DNA from 3 places in the Brevibacillus schisleri genome. Region 3 is predicted to be linked to each of the others. Evidence: riboswitches for the same ligand, from Rfam matches in the RefSeq annotation. Region 3 holds a riboswitch; each other region holds the start of a gene.
What was found. A riboswitch is a leader RNA that binds a small molecule or an ion and turns the genes downstream of it on or off. The one in region 3 is predicted to bind lysine.
Positions count from the first base shown of each region.

Region 1 (9,827 bases), 600 kb from region 3:
AAGTCGACTACTTGAACACGTACTTATGTGAAAAATAAAGAGAAAACTGGAGTGGTGGGGTATGGATCGCTTGAAGCAAAGAGAGCTGTTGCACCTGTTGGAAGAAGACAGTCGCATGAGCGCTGAGCAAATCGGAAAAATGATCGGAGAGCCAACTGAGGTCGTTGAGCAGACGATTGCAGCATTGGAAGCCGAGAAGGTCATTGTCAAATATCCAGCGCTGGTTAACTGGGAGCGTGTGGACGATCATCCGTACGTGAACGCGATGATTGATGTGAAAGTGACCCCGAAGCGCGATGTCGGCTTTGATGAAGTGGCTGAGCGAATTTGCCGTTTCCCAGAAGTGAAGGCTGTTTACTTGATGTCTGGTGCAAGCTATGACTTGTCGATTATTTTGGAAGGCAAAACGATGAAAGAGGTAGCCACTTTTGTTTCGCAAAAGCTGTCCACTCTCGATTCAGTTGTCTCAACAGCTACACATTTTATTTTGAAACGCTACAAGCACGATGGCATTGAGCTGGAAGATCGTGACGAAGATCACAGAATGGTGGTTACGCCGTGAGTACACAAGTCAAAGTCAAAAACCGTTTATCCAGTACAGTTGAATCGTTGAAGCCATCAGGAATTCGCCGCTTTTTCGATTTGGCAGCGTCCATGGAGGGAGTCATTTCCTTAGGTGTAGGGGAGCCTGATTTCGTCACTCCTTGGCGCATGAGAGAAGCGTCGATTTCTTCGCTGGAGCGTGGACATACAGCTTATACATCCAATGCAGGTATGCTACCATTGCGTGTGGAAATTCAGAAATACTTGGAAGAACGTTTTTCGGTCAGCTATCATCCAGAGACAGAAATTCTCGTGACGGTTGGCGCCAGCGAAGCGATTGATATCGCACTGCGTGCCATTCTCGATCCAGGTGATGAAGTATTGGTCGTAGAGCCTTGCTATGTCTCCTATGAACCAGTCATTCGCTTGGCTGGCGGGGTGCCAGTTTTCCTGAAAACAACGATGGAAAACCAGTTCAAGCTGACACCGCAAGAGCTGGAGACGCATATCACCGAGCGTACAAAAGCAATCATTTTCTGCTATCCAAACAACCCGACTGGGGGGACGATGACGGCTGAAGAGTGGAAAACACTTTTGCCGATCATTGAAAAGCACGACCTTATGGTGATCTCTGATGAGATTTATGCGGAGCTTACCTACGGTCGCATGCACGATAGTATCGCGGCGCTGCCAGGGATGAAAGATCGGACGATCCTGATTTCCGGTTTTTCCAAAGCGTTTGCGATGACCGGATGGCGTCTGGGATATGTCTGCGCGTCACCTGATTTGCTCGCAGGCATGCTGAAAATCCATCAGTACACCATGCTGTGTGCACCGACAATGGCTCAGATGGCTGCATTGGAAGCACTGCGCCATGGACGTTCAGATATGGAACGAATGATCGAGAGCTACCGTCAGCGCCGCAATTATGTGGTAGATGGATTCCGTCATATCGGATTGACTTGCCATGAGCCGGACGGAGCCTTCTACGCATTCCCGTCTGTAGCCTCTACAGGTCTCAGCTCTTCTGAGTTTGCGGAGAAGCTGCTGATGGAGGAAAAGGTAGCAGTCGTACCTGGAGACGTGTTCGGCGAAAGCGGAAAGGGACATATCCGTTGTTCTTATGCAACATCGATGGAGCAGTTGAAGAAGGCACTGGAACGTATGGAGCGCTTGATGGGACGACTGTCCTAACATTTTCCGGGAAATAAAGGGGGGGCGGCTTTCGAAGCTGTCCCCTTTTTGGTGAAGTGGCTATGGTGGGGAAGAAGCGCATTTCCAGTCTGCGCTTCGGCCTACGCCCCGCAAGGGGGGATTCACTGGCCGCTTCGGAAAAAATGGCGGGAGCGCTTCAAACGTAGAAGTTTCGATGGAGTGTTTCATAGGTGAAGCTGAAAACCCCCGCCATTTTTTCCTGAGCTGGGATGGGCTCCAGAGGCGCTTGACTGGAAATGCGCTTCTTCTTACGCGGCTGTGGGAAGGGAACAGCTTGAAAGCTAATGCAAGAGGATGTTTTGCAAGTAGTTCGAGGAGGAGATTCCTAATGATTTCACTACCAACCCATTTTACCCAAACAATTATGGGCGTACATAAAGAAGCAGGTCGTCTCTGGCTCGATTCCTTTCATGAGCTGATTGCCGAATGCGAAGCACGGTGGTTATTAAAAGTTCTTGAGCCGTTTCCACCCTCCTATAACTTTGTAGCACCAGTTGCGTTGCAGGATGGGAGGAGCGCAGTGCTGAAGCTGGGAGTGCCTGGACTGGATTGGCAGAGAGAGCTGGCAGCGATTCGGGGTTTTGCAGGGCGGGGAATGGTGCAGCTTCTCGATGCTGACGAGGAAAAAGGGATCATGCTTTTGGAGCGCATCATGCCAGGAGAGACACTGGACAAGCTGAGTAGCGAAGACGAGGAATTCAATGCTTGGTGGACGTAATCAAAAGAATGCATACACCCATTTCGAGGGTTGGCAAGCTTGCGTCGAGGTTCCCGACGATAGCAGACTGGGCTGTGGGACTGGAAAAGATTCGCCCTCATTTCCAAGGGGGGACAGGACCGATTCCTGAGCAAATGGTGGAGCGGGCTATGCAATGGTATAAAAAGCTTCTCTCCACACAAAAAGAACTGTGCCTGCTGCATGGTGATCTTCATCATGAAAATATTTTGCGCGCAGAAAGAGAGCCGTGGTTGGCAATTGATCCAAAAGGACTGATAAGGGAGACGGAATACGAGGTGATTCCGTTTTTGCTGAACCATTTGCCAGAGGATGGGGTAGAAGAAGTAATGAAGCAGCGGGTCGATGGGCTGACGAAGGCGCTGTCTTTGCAAAAAGAGAGAGTGTTGGCGTGGGCGTATTGTCATAGTGTCCTATCGGCTTGGTGGTTTATAGAGGATTTTGGGGTAGACGGTGGTCGTCTGGTGATGCCGGGAGTTTTTGAGAGACTGTTAAATGAGTAAGGGCTTCACCCTGTGGGATGAAGCCTTCTTTATTTAAAATAAATAAATGAGATCCTTCGTAATGCGGAATATTAATAGCCAGTTGACTGGTTCAAGGTGGTAGCAGCGAGATTGTATTGATAGACCGATTCAATTGCTTTTGTTTCAGAGTCAAACAGGCTCGCTTCGTCTTCCATCAGTTCTTTCATCGATGCCTTCCCCAATCTATATTGATCGATTGTTGCCTGATAGCGCCCCAATGCGGTTTCTTTCTTTGTTGTACTTTCTTCTAATGCCTTTTTCGCTGCCAGTACCTTCGTATAGTTGTCACTTACTTCTTGACCGATTTTCTTTTGCGTTTTTTGTTTTTGCAGTTCCGCTTTTTTGTGCTCATTTTTTGCAATTATTCCTTTATGTGTGCTTAGTGCGGAATACTCTGCTGTGTAATCAATTCTTACTTGGGTAAAATCTATTTCTGCTTGAGCTTTGATCATCTCAGGTCGCTTTTCAAAAGCTTTTGCTTGCAATTGCTCCAAGGAAAGCAGCTCGTGCTGGGTCAGATCAGTTGCGATCATTCTCCATTGTCTGTCGGCTTTTTCATTCAATAAATCGTTGAGCTTGGCCAATGCTTGCTTGTAGCTGGCTTCAAGGGCAGCAAGATTTTTGTGAGCTTCTGTTTCTTGGGAGTTCAACCAGTACTGTCTTTGCAAGCTCTTCTTTTGCGCTTTGATTTTGGCGTCTAATGATTGGACTTCGAAGAAAGCTTTATGTACTTGCAATTGAACGGTGTTTTTTTGCGTATTCAGGGCGACTTCATCGGCAACCACTTCTTTGATCGCTTTGGCGGCGTCTTCGAATTTCTTTTTTGCATCAGCCAGAGTTATGACGTCGGATTTTTTGATTTCTTCCTTTTCTCTTAGTGTGATAGATGTTTCGTAATTCGTAATATCTAATTCAAGTCGAAGCAGCTCCAGATCAACACTGTTCTTTATTGCCTGTTCGACTGCGAAATTAAGCGACAAAGGGGCAACATCCGTCTGTTCCGCAGTGGCCACGAGTGGAGCAGCCAGAGCAAAATGTGCACCACCTGTAAGGAGAGAAGTGACTAAAGTTGTACTATAAATGTGTTTGAAGAGCCTGGATTTCATGGGGCAACCTCCTGATTATATATAAAAGAATTTGATAACGATTCTCATTATCAAATCCATGAAAAGTATATATTTCCAATACAATTTCGTCAATAAAAAAATGTTTTTTACCACGTTCTTGGCCAGAACCCCAAAACAAATCCCCTTCCGGAAAAAGGCAAAGTGAGCATCTGCCTGTTTCCCCAAAGGGGATTTGTTTTTCATAATGGAAAAGTACTATTCTTTGTCCCTGTTTTCTTTGTTTTCCGTAGCCGACTTGGCAGTTTGGTTCAATGTCCCTTCCTTTGGCGTAAGGGAGTAACCATGCATATTGCTTCCGTTATAACCCATGTCGGGCTTTTCCTGTGAGGTATGATCAGTCATTTTGCTTCCCCCTTATTTTGTCCAGTGGATGTAGAGTCTTGCTGCACATACGGATTGTCGACGTCATTTGGTTCCTTGTCCAGATTGGTACGGATTGCGAGTATTGGACTAGTGGGAGGTTGAGCGATCAGTCTGTCATCCAGTTGCTTGAAATCAGGCAGGTCGTTTTCGCGATTGTCATCCATGTTCGTCTCCTCCTTTACGGGTTAGTATATCCACCACCTGCCTGTACATTTCCTTAAATGGAAAAGCAACGGGACTCGGACTACACCAGAAAAAACAGCCCCAGTCCCAGAAAGTTCGGGAGGGGCTGTGCCGATCATCTTTGTGCAGTTAACTCGTTTTCTTGACCAGGCTCTTCATAAAAGAAGCAAGATTCGCTTGTAGCAATGGTGTGATCGCGGAAAAGGAAGCATCTTCAGTGAGTGTATTCATTTGACGAACAAATTCAGTGGTGTCCTTTGTATTTATATTCTCGAAGCGGTTAGTGATTTTTGTGTTTTTTAAATCGGAGAGAAGCGTAGCTTGTTCGTTCCGGTATTGTGTGATCCAGTCTGGACGATGTTGCAGCTTTTTGACGAATTGAATCAGCATGCTTACTTTCTCTGTTGGATTGGTTGTGGCGGCTTGCATTTTTTTGTAGGCTTCCGGATCATACCGCTCCATCAGCTTGGATGGATTAACATAGTCGTTCGGCGCCCCTTGTGGTTTTTGCGGAAGCTCTACGTAGCTGACACTGCCAGTTGCAGGGTCAACCTTTCGTGTTTTGGCAACGCCTGCGAGCAGATGGAGGGTATCCAAAAATTCAGCAGCATTTTTCTCATCAGCCATGTATTGGTCTGCCAAATATTTGCCTTGGGTTAAACCGACTTCTACCAAAGCAGCTCTTTCTTCATCAGTGTAGGTGGATTGGGAGTTGAAAAAGTTTCGCTCCAGGATGTGGTCAAAGGCTTTGCGAGCCTCGGGTGGCTTATCTGCGAAAATTTTATCCAACCGCTCATTAATCTCAGTGCTAAAGAAAAATTGGGCGCTGTGATGTTCGATGGCATCAGCAGGTAGCTCGCGTGCCTTGTGTGAACGAAGGTCTACCGTATCGGGTTTGGGCAATTCCAGACTAGTTCCTGTCACCATTTTAGGTGCAGTTTGGCTAGTTGGGAGCTGGGGGGGTAGGTAGCGGGAATACGATTGGATTTGCATGTTCTACTCTCCTCACATGGATTCATGTTCAGTCGTGAAGGCAGGAGATCATGTTTACCTTTTATCAGATGACTAGTATGAGTTGTGAGAACGGAAGGAAACGGATCTCAATTGCTTCTTTTCTATACTATCGGCTATTTTGGGTCAGTTTTTAATAGGTTGGCAAACATGAAAAAGGACTCCCGTTCAGTTAACGGAAGTCCGTATTTTTCTTCGATTATTTCGTGTGTTCATCCATGCTGAAGTCAACTTGTTCAAGAGGGACGAGCTTGGTCTTTTGCGTGATTTTATAAGCGAGCCAAATGAGTAAGAAGAGTGGCAGGCCAATGTAAGAGACCAGGACGCCATACCAGTCGACCGTTCCCCCGATGAATGCGGAGTAGTTTTGCCCAAAAATAACGATACAGCAAATGATGAAGGCAAAAATCGGTCCAAACGGGAACCACTTTGCCCGATAAGGCAATTCGCTTAAGTCTCGGCCCTGAGCGATAAACGCTTTGCGGAAACGGTAGTGACTAATGGCAATGCCCAGCCAAGCGATGAAGCCTGACATACCGGACGCATTCAAAAGCCATACGTAGACTTCGCCTTCCCCAAACAGTGAGGACAGAAACGCAAGGGCGCCGATGAGCGCAGTCAAGATCAAGGCATTGATCGGTACGCCGTTACTTGTTACTTTTACGAACCATTTTGGTGCTTTTCCTTCTTTCGCCAAGTTCCACAGCATGCGTGTAGAGGCGTACATGCCAGAGTTACCAGCAGACAATACAGACGTGAGAATAACCGCGTTCATGACGGATGCTGCAAAAGCAAAACCGGCATTTTCAAATACAATCGTAAACGGACTGATCGCAATATCCGTAATGTCGCCACTGATCAGATTTGGATTATCGTATGGAACCAGCAACCCGATGATCAAAATAGCGAGGATGTAGAAGAGCAGGATGCGCCAAAAAATTTGACGGATGGCCTTCGGAATATTGCGGGCAGGGTCTTCGCTCTCCCCAGCTGCTACACCAACCAATTCTGTTCCTTGGAAAGAGAATCCGGCAATCATAAAGACACCGAGCAGGGCCATGAAGCCGCCATTGAATGGCGCGTCGCCTTTGGTGAAGTTTTGGAAGCCAACAGCTTGACCACCCATAATGCCAAAAATCATCAACACACCGACAATAATAAAGATGATAACCGTTACTACTTTAATCAAGGCGAACCAATATTCAGATTCTCCATAGGCTTTCACAGACAGGAGATTCAAGGCAAACAGCAATCCGAGGAACAAAGCGCTCCACACTATCGCTGGGGTATCCGGGAACCAATATTTCATAATGAGTGCAGAAGCTGACAGCTCGACGGCAATGGTAATCGCCCAGTTGTACCAGTAGTTCCAACCGAGAGCAAAGCCGAGAGATGGATCGACGAACCGCGTGGCATACGTCGAAAACGAACCGGAAACAGGCATGAAGGCTGCCATTTCCCCCAAGCTGGTCATTAAAAAGTAAACCATGATACTAATAGCGAGATAGGCGACTAAAGCTCCACCTGGTCCCGCGGAATGAATCGAGCCTCCACTCGCCAGAAACAATCCCGTCCCAATCGAGCCGCCGATGGCGATCATCGTCAGGTGGCGGGCTTTCAAACCACGTTGCAATTGATTTTGTGACATAAGCTGCTTGCACGACCTTTCTTGATTTTTGAGAAGGAAGGTCGGAAATTAAAAAACCGCCATAGCCAAAAAAATGGCATAGGGCGGTATCATCCAATCCCCACCAAGCCTTCACTGAAGATAGCTCACCACGTTTGCTTGGCATGCAAACGTGACAGTTCTGCCCCTTTCGAGTACAGCCCCAACCCAATCGCACAGAGACGCGATATGAGCTTCGGCGGATTTTCCTTACCTGGAGTCATTGATTTTCTCTGAATCTCGTACAGGATGATATAAAAGCCGCGACCTCTATCCCCACCGTGAAAGATGAGGATAACATGTATGAAATTATGTGATTGTTCAACTATAAAGGATTGTTCGGGATTAATCAATGTGAAATTTTGTTAGTCAAATGAGCGTCTAGCAGGCCAGGAGCCTTGCAGCTTGCGAATTTGGACAATTTGTCCCGTATGAAACGCATCATGCAAGACAAGACTCATGACGTTTTGGTAAATGGGCGTATAGGTAGCCATCTGGTTTAACTCTTCATCCGTCAGCAAGGAAAGCTGTTCATGAATGTGGCGGTGGACGCTTTCCATTCGCAAGAGGGTAGCTTGCCAAGCGTCTTCGTCAGCGGGACCACCGGATGGGGTGAAGGTATCATCGTTCGTCTCCGCGGAGCTAGGGAATTCGGTGCCCAAAAGACGATGCAAGAGGCGTTCTTTGTAATAAAGAAGGTGGCTGATGTTTTCCCAGATGGTGTTGGCTGCTTCTCCCACAGGGCGCCAGCTAGCCTCCGCTGCTGATACTCCGGAAAGCACTTCTTTTAGGGGTGGATACCAGTCTTCCTTGTCATACGCACATTCCCATCCGTGCAAAAGCAATTCCTTCCGATTCATACGCTTCCTCCTCGTCTGTGAAACAGATTGATGAAACGCTATAATAGCAATAAGAAAAGAGGGTGTAACCAGTTAATCGAGTTACGGTGGTTACAAATAAAGATTACCATATCCTGTATGGTCATACAAGAGAGAAAAATGAAGGGTTTCGTCAGGAGAGTGGATGACATGGACTGGCTTTGTATCGATTTTTTAAATAGTGATTGGCGGGATTGGCGCGGTTCTGGTCGTTGGGAAAATCGCCTGGAGAATCAGGAATGGCTGTCATCCTTTTTGCAAACATACAAGCTAACCGCTCCGCTGCCGATGAATGAGGCGTATGCTGCATCTCTTTTGCAATTGCGGGAGCGTTTGAGACGAATGCTGGAAGACGTTGTCCGTGGAGACCGATTCCAAGAGGAGGACCTTGCGGAATTGAACAAAGTGTTGGCTCTCGCCCCTTTTCATACGCAGGTGTTGTATGTAGATGAGGAGGGCGGCTACAGGCAAAAGCAATCCAGCCAAGCAGAGAGCTGGCCCCTCGTCATGGCACAAATTGCTGCTTCTTTCGCGGAACTGCTTGCCCCGCAGCATCTGGAGCGAATCAAAATATGTGACAACGAGGATTGCCGCTGGGTGTTTTATGATGAAAGCCGCAACCGGGTGCGCCGCTGGTGCGATGACAAAATGTGCGGAAACCTGATGAAGGTGCGCCGTTTTCGTGAGCGGAAAAAGGAGAAAGGGTGATGCGCATAGGCTCACCCTTTTTATTTGTTCGTTATGAAGCTGGGGTCAATTGGATCAGCTGAGGGTAGATGGTCGAGCCTGCTGCTACGATGCCTGTGCTTTTCCAGCAAAAATCAGTCCCCTGTGTATCCGTAATTTTGCCTCCGGCTTCCTGGACCAGAAGGGCACCAGCAAGCCAATCATACACTCCTTCACCGTATTCCCAGTAACCGTCGAGTCGTCCGCACGCCACATAGGCCAGATGGAGTGATACCGCGCCTTGCATGCGGGTGGCAAAAGCTTCTGGCATCACTCGCGTCAAGGAATTTGCTGTATACTCTCCGACCAAGAGGTTCATCGGCTCGGAGGAAGCAAAGAGCGTCCCTAGAATGCACTCACTCAGCAGCGATTTGGATGAAGTAATGATTTTTTGTCCGTTTAAAAAAGCTCCACGCCCGTCAATTGCTGTAAACAGTTCATCACGGCATGGATCATAGACAAAAGAAACAACCGTGCGTCCACCGTCAATCAGGCAGAGGGAAGTAGCCCACATCGGCATTTTTTGTAGAAAGTGAACGGCTCCATCGATTGCATCTATCACCCAATAAGGACTTGTGAATTCAGGATTTTCCTGTGCAGCCAGATCGAATTCGGCGTCAGAAAATTGATAGGTGGGGAACCGCTCGGATAATGAGCGCTTTAATCGAGCTTCAACCACGGGATTCACCTCTTCAAAGCGTTTAGCCATTGCTTCCTTGCTGTGGCAGGACGCGCCTTTTTCAAATTCCACTAGCAGCTCCATTCCAGCACTTCTTACCAGCTCCTCGCAAAATTGCACATCTTGTAGATTCATAACAATTCCCATCCCTTCTCTTTTTGGTGAAAAAATAGTAG
Region 1 covers NZ_JBVNDM010000001.1:1,221,252-1,231,078, forward strand. Annotated here, with positions in the region: gene ACUUHJ_RS06260 (Lrp/AsnC family transcriptional regulator) at 62-562, shown strand; gene ACUUHJ_RS06265 (aminotransferase) at 559-1,737, shown strand; gene ACUUHJ_RS06270 (aminoglycoside phosphotransferase family protein) at 2,087-2,476, shown strand; gene ACUUHJ_RS06275 (aminoglycoside phosphotransferase family protein) at 2,467-2,997, shown strand; gene ACUUHJ_RS06280 (TolC family protein) at 3,069-4,124, opposite strand; gene ACUUHJ_RS06285 (hypothetical protein) at 4,341-4,487, opposite strand; gene ACUUHJ_RS06290 (hypothetical protein) at 4,484-4,672, opposite strand; gene ACUUHJ_RS06295 (hypothetical protein) at 4,821-5,684, opposite strand; gene ACUUHJ_RS06300 (amino acid permease) at 5,902-7,350, opposite strand; lysine riboswitch at 7,464-7,649, opposite strand; gene ACUUHJ_RS06305 (DinB family protein) at 7,734-8,228, opposite strand; gene ACUUHJ_RS06310 (CGNR zinc finger domain-containing protein) at 8,397-8,954, shown strand; gene ACUUHJ_RS06315 (inositol monophosphatase family protein) at 8,986-9,786, opposite strand.
Region 1: it holds a riboswitch for lysine, as region 3 does, so the genes downstream of both, ACUUHJ_RS06300 (amino acid permease) here and ACUUHJ_RS09215 (aspartate kinase) in region 3, are expected to answer to the same signal.

Region 2 (10,541 bases), 2.5 Mb from region 3:
TCACAATGTAGAGGTATTGGTCAAGAAGCCTGGGGCCATTTATGTTGGGGACAAGGGTGAGGTACAGTTCACGGATGATAAGGGACTCTTATATGTAAGCCGAAATCAGAAAGAATTCCAGCTGCCAGATGAAATGGAGATATTGGCTGGTACTTACGGGAAAATCGGCAAGATCGACGTGAAAAAGGACGATGTAATCAAAGTAGGGCAACAACTGTTCAAGATGGATATGGAAGCGTCCGGTATGGAGCTGATGGAAAAAGAACTAGCGCTAAAAGGGTCCTTATTGAATATGGAGCAGAAAAAGCGTGAAATTGCGAAGAACCAAGTAACAGCGCCAATTAGTGGTGTCATCACCAAGCTAGGTGTAAAAGAAGGCGAAGCGCCAGGGTCAGAACCTGCGGCCATTATTATGGACACAACTTCTGTTTACTTTATGGCAGCCGTTGGAGAGCTTGATATTCCCGCGATTAAGATCGGACAAAATGTCGATGTTTACGTGTATGCATTTGGTACAGAGCCGTTTAAAGGCAAAGTCGTAGAGCTCCCGAAAGAAGGGAAAAAAGAAGACAAGGAAGTTCGTTTCGCGGTAAAAGTGGAACTACTAGACAAGGCTGAATTTAAGCATGGGATGACGGGAGACAACGATATTATCGTCGCTCAAGCACAGAATGTCCTGCGATTGCCAAGCAATGCGGTTGAAATTCTGGGGCCAGGTCAGGGTACGGTAATGGTGAAGGATCCGAGCACTGGAGATCCGATGCCGAAAGACGTACAAATCGGGATTGAAGGCTATGATTTTATTGAAATCAAAGGCGGCTTGAAAGAGGGAGAAGAGGTTCTGGTGACCAACGCCGAAGGCATGTAAAAGCCAATTGAATTCGTTTATAGCGACAGCCCCGTTGCCACTGGCCAAAAACCTTAGGAAACGGGGCTGTTTTTTACACGCATACGATTTTCAACGATTTAAAAGTAATGGTAACGTTGCGGACACTTTCGACGTCAAACTATGTAAAGGATGGGAGATCTTACAGCCGTTTTCCTTTGCAAACTGATCAGCAACAGGTACCATGGAGAGCTGTGCCACTGCAATTAGTTGATCTGGAAACGTTTGGCAGAGCTGATACAAGGCGTCTTTTATTGCTTCTCTGTACGCTTCTTGCTTGTTTTCCATGAGCAGGGCAAAAGCATTTTCGACGAGAGATACTTGTACCTCTGGATGAAGGTTGTGGGAATGGGCGAGCTTCGCGAGACGCTCCATCGTAGGTTGGACAGTAGCAGGATTGGAGAACAGCAGGACTTGTGGCTTAGAATGACGGGCAAGCTCATGAAAAAATGGTCCATCGATCGTGAAGAGTGGGACAGTGGCAGTTGCTTCAACCTCTGGTGTTACCAGTGCGGCATACTGTGTGCAAGTGATCACGATTGCATCGACCGCGCAGCTTTGCATCCAGTTTAGCTGCTCACGTAATTTGGCTTGTGCCTGTTCCGTGGTATGGACAGGAATTCCCGCGTTTTGCAGGAGCAAGCCTGGATCAACAAAATGAAGGAGCTCTACTTCAAAGGCTGCGAACGCATCTGATAAGAGTGAAATATTTGAATAATGTCCATGGAGACAGGCAATACGGGTCATCGTGCAGCCCCCCCTTGTAGAGTATCCTTATGGGCAAGGACGCGAATACGCTTGTAATCGAGCACCCAGTGTCCCTCTTGAAACAGAGCAGGACGCAGTATGTCAGTGATTTCCCTACATACTTGCTGGATTTCATCTGAGGACAGTCCCGCGAAAAAAGGACTGCAAAAAGAATTCAGCCAATGTGACAGGCCCAGGTCTCCATCAGCCATGACTGTCGGTCGATCAAAATGGGAAGCAAGCACGACGTGGAAGCCTTGCTTTTCCAAAAGAGTCGTGTACTCTCCTATGCTGGGAAAATACCAAGGTGAGCGCTCATCGGCAGATATTCCTCTACGTGCTAAAACAGTCCGTAATGCCTTTGTGATTTGTCCACAATTGCCGTGTCCTCCAAATTCGGCGACAAAGCGTCCACCGGGAGCTAGAGCCATCCAAATGGTTTCAATGACTTCAGCAGGACGTTTCATCCAGTGGAGTGCGGCATTGGAAAAGACAGCGTCGTAACTGACAACTGTACGATACGTATGCGCATCGGCTACTTCAAAAGCAAACGGCGGATATTTTTTGCGAGCAGCCTCAATCATGGTGGCAGAAAAGTCGATTCCTGTCACATTGACTCCTGCAAGCGATAGTTCGGCACACAGGTCACCTGTTCCACAGCCTAAGTCAAGAATGCTTTCTCCGGGAGCCGGCTGTAGCCAGTCCACTAACCCTTTGCCGTATTCAGAAACGAAATTCATTTTGGCGTCGTACAGTCCGGCATTCCATTGATTGGTTTGTACCATCTGAATCCCCTCCTTTTCATCCATTTTTACCGACTAGGGAGATATAAGTCAAATCTATATAAATTATAAACCGGATAGTATTTAACTATATCTAGCGCGTGAAAAAGCTTTATGATCGTAAAGGATATTTCGCCGTTTTTGTCGAATGATCACAGTTGAAAATTGTAAGGAAGAAAGTAGGAGGACAATTCGTGAAAAAATGGGTTGTAAAAACACTTCTAGTGTGTTTGGCAACGGGCACCCTGTTGTCAGGTGTGTCAGTACCGCCAGCCATGGGGGCCGGGGCAACAGCATCCATGAAAAAAAACAGCCAAGTATCTAAGCCACTCCGGCAGCAGCCTGTTCACGATATGGTTATCTTTAACGATTATCAGGTTGCAGGACTCGATTCAAATGGTTGGAACTGGGTGAAGAATGATGAGTTTATTCTTCCTCCCGAGACACCACTTGATATTGACGTGATACAGACCACTTATGGAACTGGCACCAACATCAATCGGAAGCAAGTTTTATTGGATGGAGTAGAGTTACCGGAGTATCAAGCCGAAAATACCTCGTCACAAACTACTTTCAAATGGCAAGTACCTCGGTTTACCATTCCAGCACAAAAGCTGTCTGCTGGCTCGCATACCTTGACCTTTGTTGTGACAGATGCCAAAGGGAAGAGCAGCACAGTGCATGTGCGATTTCTGGTAGAGGCCATAAATTACCCGAGCATATTTAACGGGGAAAAGGCAGAGGGAGAACCAGTACCAAGTGGCGGGCAAACGGCGATTTTTGGAATGATGGGTTCACACGACTTTACCAGTTCTGTACGGGGCACGTGGAAATTAACAAATAAGTCCACGAGTACAGAGATGAGGTCTGTTCAAGAAACCATATTTTCGACGGGGACATTGTTGACGGGGCAGTATGAGCTCCTCTTTGTTCCGGATGATACAACCATGTCACCTTGGATGACGACAATTCAAGTAGGCGTTGCAGAGCTGTACATGGGAACAGATGCAAGCGGTCAAAAGCTGACGCAAGATCAGAAAATAACAGCGCCAGCAGCACCAGGGAAGGTTCCATTGTATTCGCCAATCCCAGGAAGATGGTCGGTGAACGGGACAGGACAAACCTTGACAGACGCGCAACATTTTGAGGTGGACATTCCTGAGAGATTGGCTGGAATCACAATCGCTGTCATGTTTGAGCCTGTTTCGGGGCAAAAAGAGAAATCGTCTTTGTGGGGCGATACTTCGGCGACAACGGTTCAAATACAAATACCAGGTGCACCAAATGCCTGCGGCCCTGCTGATGGAAATGTCACGATGGATGTGTTGATGCAGCAAAACGAAAAATCAACACCGACGGTAGAAAAGATGAACCTGTATTCCTCTGATAATACAGTCAAGCTGTATCAGAATCCTGTTCATCTGATCTGGCTGACCACTGCTGCCGAGCACATTGAAAAGGGAAGTGAAGCAGATGATGATGAGGGGCCGGGTGTATGGGCGATCGATAACGTCATTGTCGATGAGAACAAATTGAATTGGGATCACACGGGATTGCTGTTGTCCGGCTACAAGCCAGGCCGCTACAAAGTCAACTACTATAGTAAAAGAGACCCAGCGCAAGTCTGGTGCGGCTATGTTCAAGTGATAGAAGATTCGCCTCCAATCAAGTCGTATCCGGCATGTGAGCCAGGGGATACAGGTGTAAGTCCGCCAAGTTCGCCACTTCTTCTTCGAAGCGAGAGCGGCAAGGAATACCGGGACGGACAAAAGATTACCGTGAACGCAGGCGATGATCTCGAAATGGAAGACCTAAGGCTGATCGCTACTCATGCTGAGCTAGTCGGATCCAAAAAGATCAGGGATAAGAGCGAAAAGAAGTCCTACTATATGCCGAAATTTGAATGGAAACATGGCGAGATCGGTATTGGTGCCAACCGGAAGCACAGTAATGGTACCATTTCCTCAGAAAATCGGATCGAGATCTTTTTCGGGGAAGAAGAGATCGCCAGCATCAAGCCCAGCAAAGGTGATGGCGACGATAGTGAGGGGCTTGAATCACTGAATTTGAAAAAGTATATCGATACGGATAAGCCTGGGGAATACAAGATCAAGGTAACGAATACGCTCAGCAATAAGACCTGCACGGTTATCAACTCCAAAAGAAAGTACACGAAGAAAAACGATGTAAATGAGCATAATGAAACATTGACGCTTACAATTGAAGTGAAATAGTAGTATAGGAAAACCCCCTTGCATTTTGGCATGGGGGTTTTCGACTACAAGGGGAGGAAGTTCTGTGACAAATGAACAGAAGGTAATCTTGGAAAAGTTCGGCTTTCGGATCGAAGGAGAGCAAGTGAAACATTTGAAGCTGGGGATCGTAAGAAATAAAAAAGAATTCGTCTGCCACGCCACGCCAGAAGAGTTGCAGGACTATATCAAGTCCATCTTGCGCAACCAATGTCAGTGGAAGCGAGGAGAATCTGAGTGAGCAGGCAGGGAGGTTGTTGGGGTTGAAAGAGTCTAGGGAGACATTGGTTACGGCCTTACGCGAAGTGGAGGACTGGGAGAAGGACCAGAACGACTTGTGGTTCTGGGAAAAGCTTGGCAGACTTCCTTTTGTTCTCTTAGATCGGATTACGCCTGCATTTGTTCAGGAGAAGCTGGGAAAAGCCGTAGATGAAATGGCAGCCTTTCTCGAGACAGGTGGGACTTATTTGGTGCAGGCTGAATCGATATACAAGCGGTTTGACAAACGGTTAGAGGGATCCGGTACTTCTGTCATTGGCAAGGAGGAGATTGCTGCTGTACCGCTTACAATCATGAATGATGTCGCAATGGAGCTGAAGGATTCACGTGCGAATTTTGCCACAGTACAAGGTGCGACGACTGGCTTCGGGGGGATATTTACCCTTGCGATCGATATCCCGCTATTGATGGGGACATCCCTAAAAGTATTACAAGAGATGGCACTTGCCTATGGCTATCGACCGGAAGAGAAGAGGGAGCGGCTGTTTGTCGTCAAATGCTTGCAATTTGCTTCATCAGACATCGTAGGGAAAAAAGCGATACTCGCTGAGCTCTCCCGCTTTGATGAACCAAATGCGCAGAGAGAGGTAATGGCACAATTGCAGGGATGGCGTGAAGTCGTGGTTACGTACACAGAAAACTTCGGGTGGAAAAAGTTATTTCAAATGGTGCCTATTGCGGGTATTTTGTTCGGAGCGTATTTGAATCGCTCAACCGTAAAGGATGTCGCCGAAGCGGGGATGATGCTGTACCGCAAACGGCGCATCCTAGAGCGTCTGCGCGAGATTGAAAAGAGCATGGAGATTACACAGACCACTCCTCAGCAGTAAGAGCGTAGATGAGATGGTCCTCCCATACACCGTTAATTTGCAAATAGCGTAACGATAGCCCCTCCTGGCGAAAACGGTTTTTTTCCAAGACGCGAATGGAAGCTTGGTTGCGAGGAATGACAGCCGCTTGTACCCTGTGTAGCCCAACATCCGTAAAAGCAAAGCGAAGGGCAAGATTTACAGCTAGTGTTGTATAGCCTTTGCCATTGCAGGCCTGATCCATGAAGTAGCCAATCGTCGCATTTTGCCATGCGCCGCGTGCGACATTTGACAACGCTACACGTCCAATCATTTTTTCGGATTCACGGGAGAATACACCAAAAGCATAGGCAGTACCACGTTCAAAATCATTCTGTGCTTGCGAAATCTGTTCTTGCTGTGCTGGAAGGGTCAGAAATGAAGCAGGGCGGATCTCGGTTCAAATGGTTGGAGAAATTCATGATTACGCAGCCGAAGCTCTAGGAGCTCGGCTGCGTCTTGTTGGTGGAGAGGCCGTAACAGAATCTCGTCTGTATGTAGTGACATGAGATCAATCCTCCTTAAAAAGTTGGATTGATAGTATAGCATGTGCCAGAGTATTTGGGAAACATCGATTAGCCGAGCAATTCAGCGAACGATACCCCAAATGCTTTGCAAGTTTCCACTTCTTTTGCTGTAGGAGAAAGCTCGATTTTTAAACCCTCCAGAGGAGTTTCTGCGCCACGCTCGCTCGCCTTTTTCAGCAAAATATCAACAGCTGCACCGACATGCTCGTAAGCGGAATCGCAAGAGCCAAAAGCAACAACCTTTTTCCCGCTGAGGTCAATATCGTCCATTTCCTCATAGAAATCCAGGCATTCATCTGGGAGTTCGCCATCGCCCCATGTGTAGGCACCAAGCAAGATTCCGTCGTAAGCCTCGAGTTCTTTTGCATTCGCGTCCATTACTTCTTTTATCTCCAGCTCTGCACCAGTTGAACGAATACCTTCTGCAATTGCTTCAGCAATTTCCTGTGTATTCCCTGTCATGCTCGCGTATACCATCAAAATGCTCATAAAACGTAAAACCTCCAGTTAGATAATGAGTATCATTCTCACAAATAAAATTAATGAAAATGATAATCGTTGTCAATAACTTTTTTCATCTTGCCACGTTTCATTGATTTTGGTAGAGTTAAATAAAATCAATATAATATACACTAAATAGAGGTGCGCCGAAGAAGAGTAAGCCTTTTCGCAATCTGCCAGGGGGCAGGAGAAGGAAGAAAGGCTAAAGCGCCGAAGCTTATGCTATGCCCCTACGTAGCACAGGCTGGGGTGTCTCATGAAAAATGAACATCCTGTCACAAGGGACCTTACATCTTTTTGTGGAGCGCTATTTATGATTTGCTTACGTAGTATCAAAAGCAATGAGATAGCGAATGCACTCATTGCTTTTTTTGATTTACCATGCTGTTATTTTGAGGAGGATGTAACAATGAACATGATGGATGCTAACGAAATTATCGCGTTTATTCAAAAAAGCGAAAAGAAAACACCTGTGAAGGTATATGTGAAAGGGAATCTGGAGGGAATCGACTTTGGTGCGAGCTCCAAAGCCTTCATTACTGGTCCGACTGGTGTTGTTTTTGGTGAGTGGAAAGAGATTGAGCCAGTGCTCGCTGCTAACGTAGACAAAATTGAAGATTATGTAGTAGAAAGCGATCGTCGCAACTCCGCTATTCCATTGTTGGATACAAAAGGGATTCAAGCGCGTATTGAGCCAGGCGCGATTATCCGTGACCAAGTGACAATCGGTAACAATGCGGTCATCATGATGGGTGCTTCCATTAACATCGGTGCAGTGATCGGTGAAGGTACGATGATCGATATGAATGTTGTAGTAGGTGGACGTGGAACCATCGGGAAAAACTGCCACATCGGCGCTGGATCGGTTATCGCAGGCGTTATCGAGCCGCCGTCTGCACAGCCAGTTGTTGTCGAGGATGATGTTGTCATCGGAGCAAATGCTGTCATTCTGGAAGGTGTACGCGTAGGAAAAGGTGCTGTTGTTGCAGCAGGTGCTGTCGTCATTGAAGATGTACCTCCATACGTAGTCGTTGCGGGAACGCCTGCACGTGTGATCAAGCAAATCGATGAAAAAACTCGTTCCAAGACAGAGATCAAGCAGGAGCTACGTCAGCTGTAAGGGAGAGAGTGCACATGGACTGGCGTTCGCTCGATGAACAATATATCGTCTCCTCTTATAAAAGACTTCCGATTGCCATAGAGAAAGGCGAAGGAAATTACTTGTACGATACGAATGGGAAGAGTTATCTCGACTTGTTTACTGGACTCGCGGTAAACGTTTTGGGGCATTCTCATCCGCGCATTGTACAGGCTCTGCGTGAGCAGGGAGAGCGCTTCTTGCATATTTCCAATGTATTTTTAAACAAGCCGGCTATTCGATTAGCGGAGCGTTTGGTTGCAAACAGCATCAGCGGTAAGGTGTTTTTCACCAACTCTGGTGCGGAGGCCACAGAGTCTGCGATCAAGCTGATTCACAAATGGACGAAAAACGAGGGAGCAGGTCGTGAAGGCATCGTTGTTTTACGCAACAGCTTTCACGGGCGAACACTTGGAGCAGTGCGTCTAACGAGGCAGGCTCACGTCTATCAAGACTTTCCTCAGCCAGCTTTTCCTGTTTATGAACTGGATGTGGAGGACACAGCAGGATTGCGAGCGATTTGCCAGGAGGCAAGACCCGCTGCGGTCCTTATGGAGCCAGTCTTGGGTTCCGGCGGTGTCGTGCCACTAACAGAAGCGTTCTTGCGAGAGGTAGCTGCCATCTGTGAACAAGAAGGCATGCTCTTTGTCATGGACGAAATCCAGACAGGAATGGGCAGAACAGGAAAGCTGTTTGCTTATGAGCATGCAGGCGTAACGCCAGATCTCATCCTATTCGCCAAAGGCATAGGGGGAGGGCTACCTCTCGGCGGTGTCATCGCTGGTCCAAAGCTGATGAACCAGTTCAAACCGGGGGATCATGGAACGACATTCGCACCATCGCCATTGTCTGCTGCCCTGGGGAATGTCGTGTTGGACGAATTGCTTAATCCAGCCTTCATCGCTCATGTAGAAGAAGTGATTGCGTACCTGTGGTCGGGCTTGGAAGCGTTACGAACGCGTCTTCCAGATCAACTGCAATCCCTTCGCGGAAAAGGCCTGATGGTTGGAATTCCACTCTCTTCCACCCCAGAAGAGGTAAGCCACTTGCAGCAAGCATTGCTTGACGAAGGAATCCTTGTAGACGTGACGCAGAAAACGATTGTTCGTCTGCTTCCGCCACTGACGTTGACAAAAGCCGATGTCGACCGTTTCCTTGCCGTGTTTGAGGAGCAATTAACAGCAAGAACAGGCACGAAAAAGGAGGCGTAGTAGACCATGACGACTTCCTTGTTTACACAAATTCGCCGAGATTTGCACCAAATACCGGAGCCAGGCTTCGCTGAAGTGAAGACGCAGCAATACTTGCTCGATTATTTGAAAAAGCTGCCTCAGGAGCGAATCGAGATTAAAACGTGGCGGACAGGCATTTTGGTCAAGCTGGCAGGAACAAAGCCAAAACGACTAATTGCTTGGCGGACGGATATGGATGGCCTACCGATCGTAGAGGAAACGTCCTATCCGTTTCGATCGCTTCATCAAGGGTATATGCATGCTTGCGGCCATGACATGCATATGGCAATCGCTCTTGGCCTCCTGACGCATTTTACTGAGCATTCGATCGCAGATGATTTGCTGTTCCTCTTCCAGCCGGCAGAAGAAGGCCCTGGTGGTGCTTGGCCGATGATGGAAAGTGAAGAGTTTGCAGAGTGGCGACCGGACTGCATTTTTTCCCTGCATATCGCGCCAGAATACCCAGTTGGTCAAATTGCAACAAAGTCAGGAATTTTGTTTGCCAACACTTCTGAGTTGTACATTGATCTGGTCGGCAAAGGGGGGCATGCAGCCTTCCCTCACAAGGCGAATGACATGGTGGTTGCAGGAAGCCATCTGGTGACACAGCTTCAATCGATTATTTCGCGCAATATCGATCCATTGGATTCTGCCGTCGTAACGATTGGCAAGCTGGAGAGCGGGACGAAGCAAAACATCATCGCGGAGAAGTCCAGGCTAGAAGGGACGATTCGAACCTTTTCGATGGAATCGATGGCACTTGTCAAGAGTCGCATTGAATCTCTCGTAAAGGGAGTGGAAATAGGCTTTGATTGCCAGGCAACGATTGACTATGGCGTTGGCTACTGCCAGGTTTACAACGAGGAGCAGCTAACGACAGACTTCATGCAATGGGTACAGGCACAATGTGAAGATGTAACTCTCATCACCTGCAAGGAAGCCATGACCGGAGAAGATTTCGGGTACTTTTTGAAAGAAATCCCCGGCTTTTTATTCTGGCTGGGTGTGCAAACGCCATACGGCTTGCACCATTCCAAAATTGAGCCCAACGAAGACGCGATCGAGGTTGCTATTCGACTGGTCTCCCGGTATTTTACTTGGCTTTCGCAACAGGAGTAGCAGGTGTCAGGAGCAAAAAAAGAGTGGCTGGATGGCCGCTCTTTTTACTTTGTCATTCCCAGCTGTATTTTGGTCAAGAGTAAGAAGTAGTTACTAACATCTCTGTGTATAAGTCTTTCTTCCTAAGGTTTTTGTGCTTGTGGATATTGTGGATATTGTTGAAAAAACTTATCAGGGCAGCACAACTATTTCCTTTTCCAAACGTATAAACTAGGGAGAAGAAATTCCGG
Region 2 covers NZ_JBVNDM010000001.1:4,343,311-4,353,851, reverse strand. Annotated here, with positions in the region: gene ACUUHJ_RS20555 (efflux RND transporter periplasmic adaptor subunit) at 1-868, shown strand, start outside; gene ACUUHJ_RS20550 (hypothetical protein) at 959-1,633, opposite strand; gene ACUUHJ_RS20545 (methyltransferase domain-containing protein) at 1,630-2,418, opposite strand; gene ACUUHJ_RS20540 (hypothetical protein) at 2,610-4,649, shown strand; gene ACUUHJ_RS20535 (hypothetical protein) at 4,714-4,908, shown strand; gene ACUUHJ_RS20530 (EcsC family protein) at 4,922-5,776, shown strand; partial or broken gene ACUUHJ_RS20525 (GNAT family N-acetyltransferase) at 5,751-6,301, opposite strand; gene ACUUHJ_RS20520 (flavodoxin) at 6,370-6,810, opposite strand; lysine riboswitch at 6,951-7,140, shown strand; gene dapD (2,3,4,5-tetrahydropyridine-2,6-dicarboxylate N-acetyltransferase) at 7,232-7,942, shown strand; gene ACUUHJ_RS20510 (aspartate aminotransferase family protein) at 7,957-9,171, shown strand; gene ACUUHJ_RS20505 (N-acetyldiaminopimelate deacetylase) at 9,178-10,311, shown strand.
Region 2: it holds a riboswitch for lysine, as region 3 does, so the genes downstream of both, dapD (2,3,4,5-tetrahydropyridine-2,6-dicarboxylate N-acetyltransferase) here and ACUUHJ_RS09215 (aspartate kinase) in region 3, are expected to answer to the same signal.

Region 3 (10,541 bases):
GATATACTGATAACCGTTAGGAACCTTTATTTAGTAATTGAAATTCAAGGAGGTAACTTCTATGGCAATTGTAAATGCTACCGACCAAAACTTTTCCCAGGAAGTAGAGCAAGGCGGTACAGTCCTGGTTGACTTCTGGGCTCCATGGTGCGGCCCTTGCAAAATGATCGCTCCTGTACTGGAGCAAATCGACGGTGAAGTGGGCTCCCAGCTCAAAATCGTCAAAGTAAACGTGGATGATAACCCAGACTCTGCTGGTCGTTTTGGCGTAATGTCCATCCCAACCCTGATCGTATTCAAAGACGGTCAACCAGTTGACAAAGTGATCGGCTTCCAACCAAAAGAAGCGCTCATGGCAACTGTAGGCAAACATCTGTAAGAGCAATCCAACGATTGAAGCGGCATAGCTATGTGCCGCTTTTTTATTATGTTTGAATACTGAATTCTGAGCGATCGTTTGTCAAAAAATTAAGTTTACTTGAACGAAAATAATTGCGTTTTTATAATACTTTGATTAAACTTCATATATTCAATTTATTTAGAAAATAAAGGGGGCTTTTCTAATGAAGGGATTTCATTTGATGCGCTCGCTGGCGGCGATCTCGCTAGGGGCGGTATTGATGGTCGGATGTTCGAGCGGAGGAAATACAACTGCTCCTGCAGCAGGAGAAGGTGGCTCGGGACAAGCAGCTAGCGCCGACGGACAAGAGATACAAGCAAAAATCGGTGTCGTTGGTTTCCTTTCAGGATCTGGTGCAGCATATGGAGAAGCGCAAAAAGCAGGATTGGAGCTGGCGTTGGGGGAGCTGAATGAAGCCAACAAAGGAAAGCTCAAGATCGAACTGAAGTTTGAAGACTCCGCCGGAGAAAAGGAAGGCGCGATTAATGCGGTAAATAAACTGATTAATCAGGATAATGTCGTGGCGATCATCGGACCGACACTTTCTGGTGAAATGTTTGCAGCAGGACCAGTTGCAAACGAGGCGGAAACTCCGATCTTTGGTATCTCCAACACCTCAGAAGGAATCAATGATATCGGGGAGTACGTGTTCCGAAATTCTTTGCCTGAGTCCATTGCAATCCCGACAGCTATGAAAGCAGCCGTGGAGAAAAATGGCTTGAAAAAAGTAGCACTCATACATGCATCCAACGATGACTTCTCCGTGAATGGTTACAAGGTCATGAAAGCAACCGCAGAAAAGCTGGGCTTGGAGATTACTGGTGAAGCGACTTTTGCAAATGGCGATGTGGACTTCTCGGCGCAGTTGACCAAGCTGAAGCAAACAAACCCGGATGCTTTGCTTGTGTCCGCTTTGTACAAAGAAGGCTCCATGGTTGTGAAAAAAGCACGTGAGTTGGGCTTTACAGGGACCATTCTTGGTGGGAATGGCTTCAATAATCCGAAAGTTTTTGAAATTGCGGGTCCAGCAGCAGAGGGCTTGATCGTTGCCACTCCATTCAGCCCTGAAAAGAAGGATGATAAGGTACAAGCCTTCGTAAAAGCATTCGAAGCCAAATACAACAAAAAGCCTGACCAGTTCGCTGCCCAAGCATACGACTCGCTGTACATCATGTCGCAGTCACTGCTTGCCGCAGGAAAAGCAGATCGCGAAGAGCTGCGCGGAAAATTGGCTCAGTTGAAAGACTTCACAGGTGTATCCGGCAAACTGTCTTTTGACGAGAAGCGCAATCCGATTGGTGATGCGGTGGTCGTTGTCGCAAAAGAAGGCAAATTTGTCCCGTTTGAATAGGATCGTGCCCGGGGTCGCTCCGGGCTTCTTTTTCTATCGGTTATCTCGCTGGATCAGAAAGTATCAGATGATATTTTCGCTTGCTGATCCAGCGAGAATAACTCAAGCATCGTTAGATGGTAACCACTTAACAGTGAGGTGAGGCATTTGTTTTGGCAGCAATTAGTCAACGGTTTGACAGTTGGTAGCACTTATTCATTGATTGCATTGGGCTATACGCTCATTTTTGGTGTCTTGGGAATCATTAATATGGCACACGGCCAAATTTTTATTTTTGGATCACTGGTTGGCTTGGTATTGATGACCAGCCTGAATATGCCTTTAGGGGTAGCGCTGATCGTAGCAATCGTCATATCTGCCATTTTGGGTCTCGTGCTGGAGTATATAGCGCTTCGCCCCCTTCGTAAAAAAAATGTACCCCATCTGGCATCCTTGATCAGTACGATCGGATTTGCCATTTTAATGGAGGAGGCCATGCACAAGTTTTTCGGTGCTGACTCCCGTTCGTTCCCGCAATCTTTTGGGGACACCACCTTTGACTTGGGGCTCATTCAAATTCGCAGCGTCGATCTCGTTATTTTGGGGATTTCTGTGTTGCTGATGTTCGTTCTGCATTTCTGGATTCAAAAAACGAAAATGGGAAAAGCCATTCGCGCGACGGCTGAAAATACGGATACAGCTAATATTTTGGGGATTAACACGAATATGGTCATTGTTGTGACCGTCATGCTTGCTTCAGCGCTGGGAGGCATCGCCGGCATATTGATCGGGATGGCGTACTCTGCTCTCATTCCGACGATGGGAATGACGCTTGGCTTCAAAGGTTTGGCGGTCTTGATTTTAGGCGGTGTGGGGAGCATTCCTGGAGCCATGGTATGCGGTGTATTGCTCGGGATTATCGAGGTGTTTACCGTCGCATACGGAGACTCGTCGTATCGGGATGCGGTTGCTTTTGGCTTGATCATTCTCATTTTGCTCTTGAAGCCGGAAGGACTATTTGGACGCAAAGCGTAAGGGAGGTGCAGACATTGGACATTCTCAATCCATATAATTTACAGGTACTGACTTTTATCTTGTTAAACAGTATTTTGGCGATCAGTATTTACATTACGCTCTCGACGGGACAGCTTTCCTTGGGACATGCGGGCTTTATGAGCATTGGTGCTTTTACGGCGAGTATTTTGACGAAGCAAGCGGACATGCCACTGTTTATCGCCATCATCATCGGAGGACTGGTGGCAGGGCTGATTGCACTGTTGATCGGTGCTCCGACATTGAAGCTCCACGGCCTGTACCTGGCAATTGCTACGCTTGGCTTTGGTGAAGTGATTCGCGTTATTTTTCTCAATATGGAGATGACAAATGGCGCTCTCGGATTGACCGGACTTCAATCGGTTGGCAATTACTTGTACGATTTTGAAAAAGCACTGGGGGTAAAAGCACAAACCTTTGGCATTTCGGTCATGCAAATGAAGTCATTATCAACCTTTGTGTTTATGCTGCTCCTGTTTGCCTTCATTCTTTTCCTGACGCTGCGTCTGAACCGTTCGCGTCTGGGGCGAGCTTTCGAAGCGATCAAAGCGGATGAAACGGCAGCACGAGCAATGGGATTGCAAGTCAACTATTATAAAATGCTTGCATTTGTGATCGGTTCCATTTTGGCTGGTGTATGTGGAGGGTTGTTCGCCCACATTACGACGACGATTACGCCTGATGATTTTAACTATCATAAAGTAGTCGAAATCTTGTCCTATGCCGTTATTGGCGGCAGTGAAGTGGTTTGGGGGCCGCTATTCGGTGCCTTTGTATTGACAGCACTGCCGGAGGTGCTGCGTGGTTTGGCCGAGTACAAAATGCTCATGTACGGTTTGATCATGGTCGGTGTAATGGCGTTCCGCCCGCATGGCTTGATTGGTGCCGACACGTTCCAAAAGCTGTTCAAGCGTCGTCGGGGCAAGTCATCCGACAAGGAAGCGAAGGGAGGAGTATAAGATGTTGCTGGAACTTGCGAACGTAGGAAAAAGCTTTGGCGGCATCACCGCTCTTCGTGACGTTTCTTTTACTGTCGGGGAGGGTGAGATTGTCGGCTTGATTGGTCCGAATGGTGCGGGGAAAACGACCATTTTCAATATGGCGACGGGCATATTCGAACCAACGACGGGAACCTTTACTTTTGCCGGACAGAAGCTAAATGGAATGGCGCCTAACAAAATTACCGAAATGGGGATTGCAAGGACGTTCCAAAATATTCGCTTATTCGGTCACATGAGTGCGTTGGACAACGTGAAGGTAGGATGTCATTCGCGCATGAAGGCCGGCTTCTGGGCTTCCCTTTTGAAAACATCGGGACAACGTGCGGAAGAAAAGGCGGTGACCAAAAAAGCAGAGGAGCTCCTCGAATTCGTAGGCTTGTCTGACATTGCTGACGTCCGCTCGGATACATTGGCGTACGGTCAACAGCGGCGTCTGGAGATTGCACGGGCACTAGCTACGGAACCAAAACTCTTGCTATTGGACGAACCTGCTGCTGGAATGATCGAGACCGAGACGAAAGCACTCATGGAGCTGGTCAAAAAAATTCGCGATGACGGAACGACTGTTTTGTTGGTCGAACACGATATGGGATTGGTCATGAATCTGTGTGAAAAGGTCGTATGCATCAACTTTGGGGTCAAAATTGCTGACGGCACACCAGCAGAGGTACAAAACAATCCAGATGTGATTGAAGCCTACCTCGGCAAGGAGGACGAATAAGATGCTGAACATACAAAACTTGACGACCTCCTACGGTCAAATCAAGGCGATTCGCGGGATAACGCTGGAAGTGCCGGAGGGCAAAATCGTCTCGCTAATCGGGGCGAATGGAGCGGGCAAAACCACAACTATGCGTACGATCGCAGGTCAACTGAAGCCTGAAGCAGGGACGATTACGTTTTGTGGTCAACGCATAGAGGGTTCGAGACCCCATCAAATCGTAAAAGCCGGACTGGCGTTGGTTCCAGAAGGGCGTGCAATTCTCGGGAAGATGACCGTACTGGAAAACCTGGAGATGGGCGCATTCCAGCGCAACGATGCACAAGGCATCAAGGACGACATGGAGAAGATGATGACGTGGTTCCCCATCCTCAAGGAGCGTCTTTCCCAATTGGGAGGGACGATGTCTGGTGGTCAGCAGCAAATGCTAGCTATTGCCCGCGCATTGATGTCTCGACCGAAGCTGCTGCTTTTGGACGAGCCGTCAATGGGCTTGGCTCCCATTGTGGTGGCAGACATTTTCAAGGTGATCAAAGAAATCAATGCAGAAGGTACGACCGTCCTGATCGTGGAGCAAAATGTCAAGCAGGCCCTCAAAATCGCTGATTACGGGTATGTGCTGGAGGCTGGGCAAATCGTATTGGACGGCACAGGAGTAGCGCTGTTAAACGACGAGCGTGTAAAAGAAGCATATTTGGGCGGTCGCAAACACTAGGTCTGCCTATAAAAACTGTCGCCATGGAATGAGGCGGCAGTTTTTTTCGTATGGATTCCATGGTACTATGAAGGATAGAACGTATATTCTCTTATGATGCGAAATGGGAAGGAAGCCGGATACGATGCCAACCAAATTGACGAGAGAGCAAATGGAATATCTTGTTCATCAAGTACAACGCTATTTTAAAGAAGAACGGTCGGAGACACTCGGCAATTTGGAGACGGAAGAGTTGATTGCCTTTTTTTCAAAAGAGCTCGGCCCCTTCTATTACAATCAAGGGGTGCAAGACAGCCGCAAGCTGCTGATGGAACGGATGAGTTCCTTAGAAGATGAACTGTATGTATTGGAAAAGCCAATCCACAAGAACAAATAGATGCTAGGCAGATATAGAGCAAAGAGGAGGGAGCAGCCATGAACAGCTCCTTAAAAGATAAACTGGCCGTCCTGCCAGATAAACCAGGCTGCTACCTGATGAAAAATGCGAGCGGGGAAATCATTTACGTCGGAAAAGCCAAGGTGCTGAAAAACCGCGTCCGCTCATATTTTACAGGCAGTCATAACGGGAAGACGCAGCTGTTGGTCAGTGAGATCGTGGACTTTGAGTACATTGTGGTATCCTCAGCGATTGAGGCGCTTATCCTCGAGTGCAACCTGATCAAGGAGCACGACCCGCGCTACAATGTCATGCTCCGCGATGATAAGACGTATCCGTACATCAAAATTACGAACGAGGCGCAGCCACGCCTGGAGATTACCCGTAAGGTATTAAAAGATAAAGCCAAGTATTTCGGGCCCTATCCGAATGCCGGAGATGCCTCCGAGGTGAAGAAGCTGCTGGATCGACTCTATCCGTTGCGAAAATGTCGCAATATGCCCAAGCAGGTTTGTCTTTACTACCATTTGGGACAATGTCTTGCGCCCTGTGTGTACGAGGTATCGGCAGAGGAAAACCAGCGTTTGGTGGATCAAATCAGCCAGTTCCTCGATGGTGGTCATGAGGAAATGAAGCAAACCCTCACGGAAAAAATGCTGCAAGCCGCAGAAAACATGGAGTTCGAACGAGCTAAGGAATATCGTGATCAGATCAAGAGCATCGAAGCCGTAATGGAGAAGCAGAAGATCACGTTCACCGATACGATAGACCGCGACATTATCGGGTTTGCCGTGGAAAAAGGCTGGATGTGCATCCAGGTGTTTTATATGCGAAAAGGGAAGATGATCGAGCGTCAGACGACTTCCTTTCCATACTATGGAAGCGAAACCGAGGACTTCATGTCTTATGTGAGCCAGTTCTACTTCGACAAGCAAAATGCGCTGCCAAAAGAAATACTGCTCCCGCAAGAGAGTGAACCGGAGCTTTTGGCTGAGTGGTTGGGCATCAAAGTCCATGCTCCGAAAAGAGGCAAAAAGCATGAGCTCGTGAAGATGGCTACCGAGAATGCCCGTATTGCTTTGCAGGAGAAGTTCGCGCTGATGTCCAAGGACGATGCTCGTACGGTCCAAGCAGTACACAATCTCGGTCACATTTTAGGGATTCCGGTTCCTCATCGAATTGAAGCGTTTGACAACTCCAATATTCAGGGAACAGAGCCAGTGTCTGCGATGATTGTGTTTACAGACGGCCGCCCTGACAAAAAGGAATACCGCAAATTCAAGATCAAAACCGTAGAGGGACCAGATGATTACGGCTCCATGCGCGAAGTCGTTCGCCGTCGTTACTCTCGTCTGCTGAAAGAAAACCAGCCAATGCCCGACCTGATTGTGATCGATGGTGGTAAAGGCCAAATCAGTGCAGCTATGGACGTGCTGGAAAACGAGCTAGGTCTCTATATTCCTGTCTGTGGTCTGGCGAAAGATGAGAAGCACCGCACTGCTCAGCTCATGTACGGAGATCCGCCAGAGCCTGTAAATCTTAGACGTGATAGCTATGAATTTTATTTGTTGCAGCGTATCCAGGATGAAGTCCACCGTTTTGTTATTACGTTCCACAGACAATCCCGGACAAAAACAATGCTTTCCTCGCAGTTGGATGAGATCCCGGGTATTGGTGAAAAGCGGCGGAAGCTGTTGTTCTCTCATTTTGGCTCGTTGAAAAAAATGCGCGAGGCGACCGTTGAGGACTTCCGCCAATTGGGAATCGGCGACAAGCTGGCAAAAGAAATCATCGGGCATCTGCGCAAGCTGGACACATAGCCAGTGTGACTTTTTAAACAAGCTCTAAAAAGGAATTGATCCATTTTTAGACTCATGATATAATCCGATTCAAACAGAATAGTTAGCCTCACTTCCATTATGGAGTGAGGTAGAGGCGCGAAAACCAAGAGTACCACCCTGAGATCGGGTATCTGTGAAGGGGACGGGAAAGGGGAATTCGCCGAAGTATGGGGGGAAACCCGCTTTTCTCCATGCTGGGTCTGCGTTGAACAAATGCAGGACTGTCATCTGCACAATGACCAATTGTCAGATGGAGAGCTATCTCACGGTGTGTCAATGTGAGTTTTGATGGTGATAACTGTCAATCTTCGTTGTCCGCGTGTATTGGGAGGGAGGAACCGGTATGTCGAAACAGTAGGCAGCGGCAGGTCTTATTCCTTGTCGGTGCCTTTTTTGTAAAATAAAAATGCAAGACTTTTCCTTATAGAGAGAATAGTGAAAAACCATACGATACGAGATAAATACCAATATTGGATATGAGAAAAAGGGAGAGAAGCCGCATGGGGTTGATCGTGCAGAAATACGGAGGCACCTCTGTAGGTACCATTGAGCGAATTTTACGAGTTGCGGATCGAATTATCAGCTATAAAGAGGAAGGGCATGATGTGGTAGTTGTTGTTTCTGCAATGGGGAAATCTACTGACGTGTTGGTAGACATGGCCAAGCAGATTAGCGCATACCCATCCGAGCGTGAAATGGATATGCTGCTGACCACGGGGGAGCAGGTATCGATCGCGCTTTTGTCGATGGCCTTGCATACAAAAGGCTACGATGCCATTTCTCTTACGGGCTGGCAAGCTGGAATCACCACAGAGGCGATTCACGGAAGAGCACGGATCAAGCAGATTAATCCAGAGCGGATTCAATCTGAGCTCGGTCGTGGTCGTGTGGTGATCGTGGCAGGATTCCAAGGGATCAGTGACGAAGGGGAAATTACGACGCTCGGCCGCGGTGGATCGGATACATCTGCGGTTACACTTGCAGCCAGCTTGAACGCTGAGAAATGCGAAATCTTTACAGACGTGTCCGGGGTGTATACAGCTGATCCGCGAATGGTTCCAGCTGCGAGCAAGCTGGATACGATCTCGTATGATGAGATGCTGGAGCTGGCGAACCTCGGTGCAGGGGTTCTTCATCCTAGGTCAGTAGAGGCTGCGAAAAAATACAAGGTAAGGCTGGTCGTCCGCTCTAGCTTTACTGCCGAAGATGGTACGTACGTTGAGGAGGTTGCCAACATGGAAACAGGAAGAGTAGTAAGTGGAGTTGCACACGATGAAGATGTAGCCAAAATCACGGTTGTCGGCATGCCTGCCAAGGTCGGGACGCTCTCCCGTCTGTTCAATACGCTGGCGGACAATCAAGTGAACGTCGATATTATTATCCAAAGCTCTTATGATGCTACTGTTACAAATATTTCTTTCACAGTTGCAGCAGATGACCTGAAAAAAGCACTGGATACGCTGGACAGAAACAAAAACGAGCTTGGCTTTGAAAAAGTCGATTTCGAGGAAAGCTTGACCAAAGTATCCATTGTTGGCTCTGGAATGATCAACAATCCAGGGGTAGCTGCCGAAATGTTCCGCGTTCTGGCAGAAAAAGAAATTTCTATTAAAATGGTATCAACTTCTGATATCAAGGTTTCTTGCGTCATTCCAGCAGCTTTGACAGAGCTGGCTGTTCGCAGTCTTCATTCGGCCTATGGTCTGGATGTTGAGGAAACCGCGGTTGTGCACGGAGTATAAAAAGATAGATGCTCCCTCTCCCTTCTTATAGGTAGAGGGGGCATTTTGTTCATGGCGCCACTTGTACAGAGATGCGTATGTCCGAAGGGCTTTCCATTTCGATTTTGCTGAACGCTTCTTTTTCTTTCCACTGCTCAATCATACCCGCGATGATCCCGGCTTCAAAGGAAAGACTGCATCCTAGTCTTTCTATAGACTGATAGCTAAAAATGGAATGAGTGAGTGAATAGACGATCGTTTGCCCGTTCTCCTCCAGGACGTCTAGCTGGCCTAATCCAAGCCGAATAAAAGGCATAATCGGGCCTGTTGCAGATTGAATGGGGATTTGGCGGCCCATATTTTTTCCTATCCAATAGAGTATATGGTTTTCGCTATCGCCTAGCAGGGTGCTAGTAAGCGTTTCGCGTAGGAGATGATAGCCAAGATAGGGCATATTCATTCTCTCTGCGTAGGGAATGGTCTCTGTCGGCAACAGTGCTGCAAGCTGATCCTTCTCTTTCATATGTGCTTCCCTCCTGTCTTTACTAGATTATGAGGAGGGACACGCATTCATGACATCGGAATAGAAAAAATAGCTGGACTAAACAAAGTTATTCTATCAATGTATTTAGTACATTGATTGTCTTGACGCTCTGTGTCGACAAGAGTACAATTGGATTTGGTCATAGTTTTGCCCAACTTTTTCTCGTATTTTGACACATTCCGACAAATTCATTTGATCTAGTGAACGCAGTCATTTGGTGAACAGCGTCAAGATCCCGTTCATAAAATGATCGTGGTGGTTTTGCTATGTCTAATGGGTGAGGCAATGGGTTAGGATATTGGGGAAAGGTCTATCAAAACGGTCGAAGCCGTTTTGGACCGCTTGCGGTGATGCTTGACGTTTTTCACAAAATTGAGAGTTACATACATTGAAAGGGGGACCATTGTATGGCGAAAGGCCATAGCTTTCTCAGTCACAAGCTCCACTCACTTCTTGGTTTGTTTCCGATCGGGCTCTTCCTGCTGTTTCACTTGACAGCCAACTACCAAGCGACCCGTGGAGCCGAAGCTTTTAATCAAACAGTTGGTTTGATTGAAAATGTTCCATTCGTATTGGTGCTTGAATTTGTTTTCATCTACCTCCCGATCCTGTTTCACGCTGTTTACGGTATTTACATTGCGTTCCAAGCAAAGCAAAACGTAGGGAACTTCGGTTACTTCCGAAACCAAATGTTCTTGTGGCAACGCGTTACAGGAGTCATTACCCTCATTTTTATCGTTTGGCACGTCTGGGAAACCCGCATCCAAAAAGCAATGGGTGCACATGTGGATTTTGACATGATGGCAAATATTTTGAGCAGTCCTGCAATGATCGTATTC
Region 3 covers NZ_JBVNDM010000001.1:1,824,873-1,835,413, forward strand. Annotated here, with positions in the region: gene trxA (thioredoxin) at 62-379, shown strand; gene ACUUHJ_RS09180 (ABC transporter substrate-binding protein) at 564-1,751, shown strand; gene ACUUHJ_RS09185 (branched-chain amino acid ABC transporter permease) at 1,899-2,765, shown strand; gene ACUUHJ_RS09190 (branched-chain amino acid ABC transporter permease) at 2,771-3,742, shown strand; gene ACUUHJ_RS09195 (ABC transporter ATP-binding protein) at 3,744-4,505, shown strand; gene ACUUHJ_RS09200 (ABC transporter ATP-binding protein) at 4,507-5,220, shown strand; gene ACUUHJ_RS09205 (DUF2164 domain-containing protein) at 5,345-5,596, shown strand; gene uvrC (excinuclease ABC subunit UvrC) at 5,635-7,416, shown strand; lysine riboswitch at 7,519-7,706, shown strand; gene ACUUHJ_RS09215 (aspartate kinase) at 7,938-9,179, shown strand; gene ACUUHJ_RS09220 (YslB family protein) at 9,229-9,681, opposite strand; gene ACUUHJ_RS09225 (succinate dehydrogenase cytochrome b558 subunit) at 10,110-10,541, shown strand, end outside.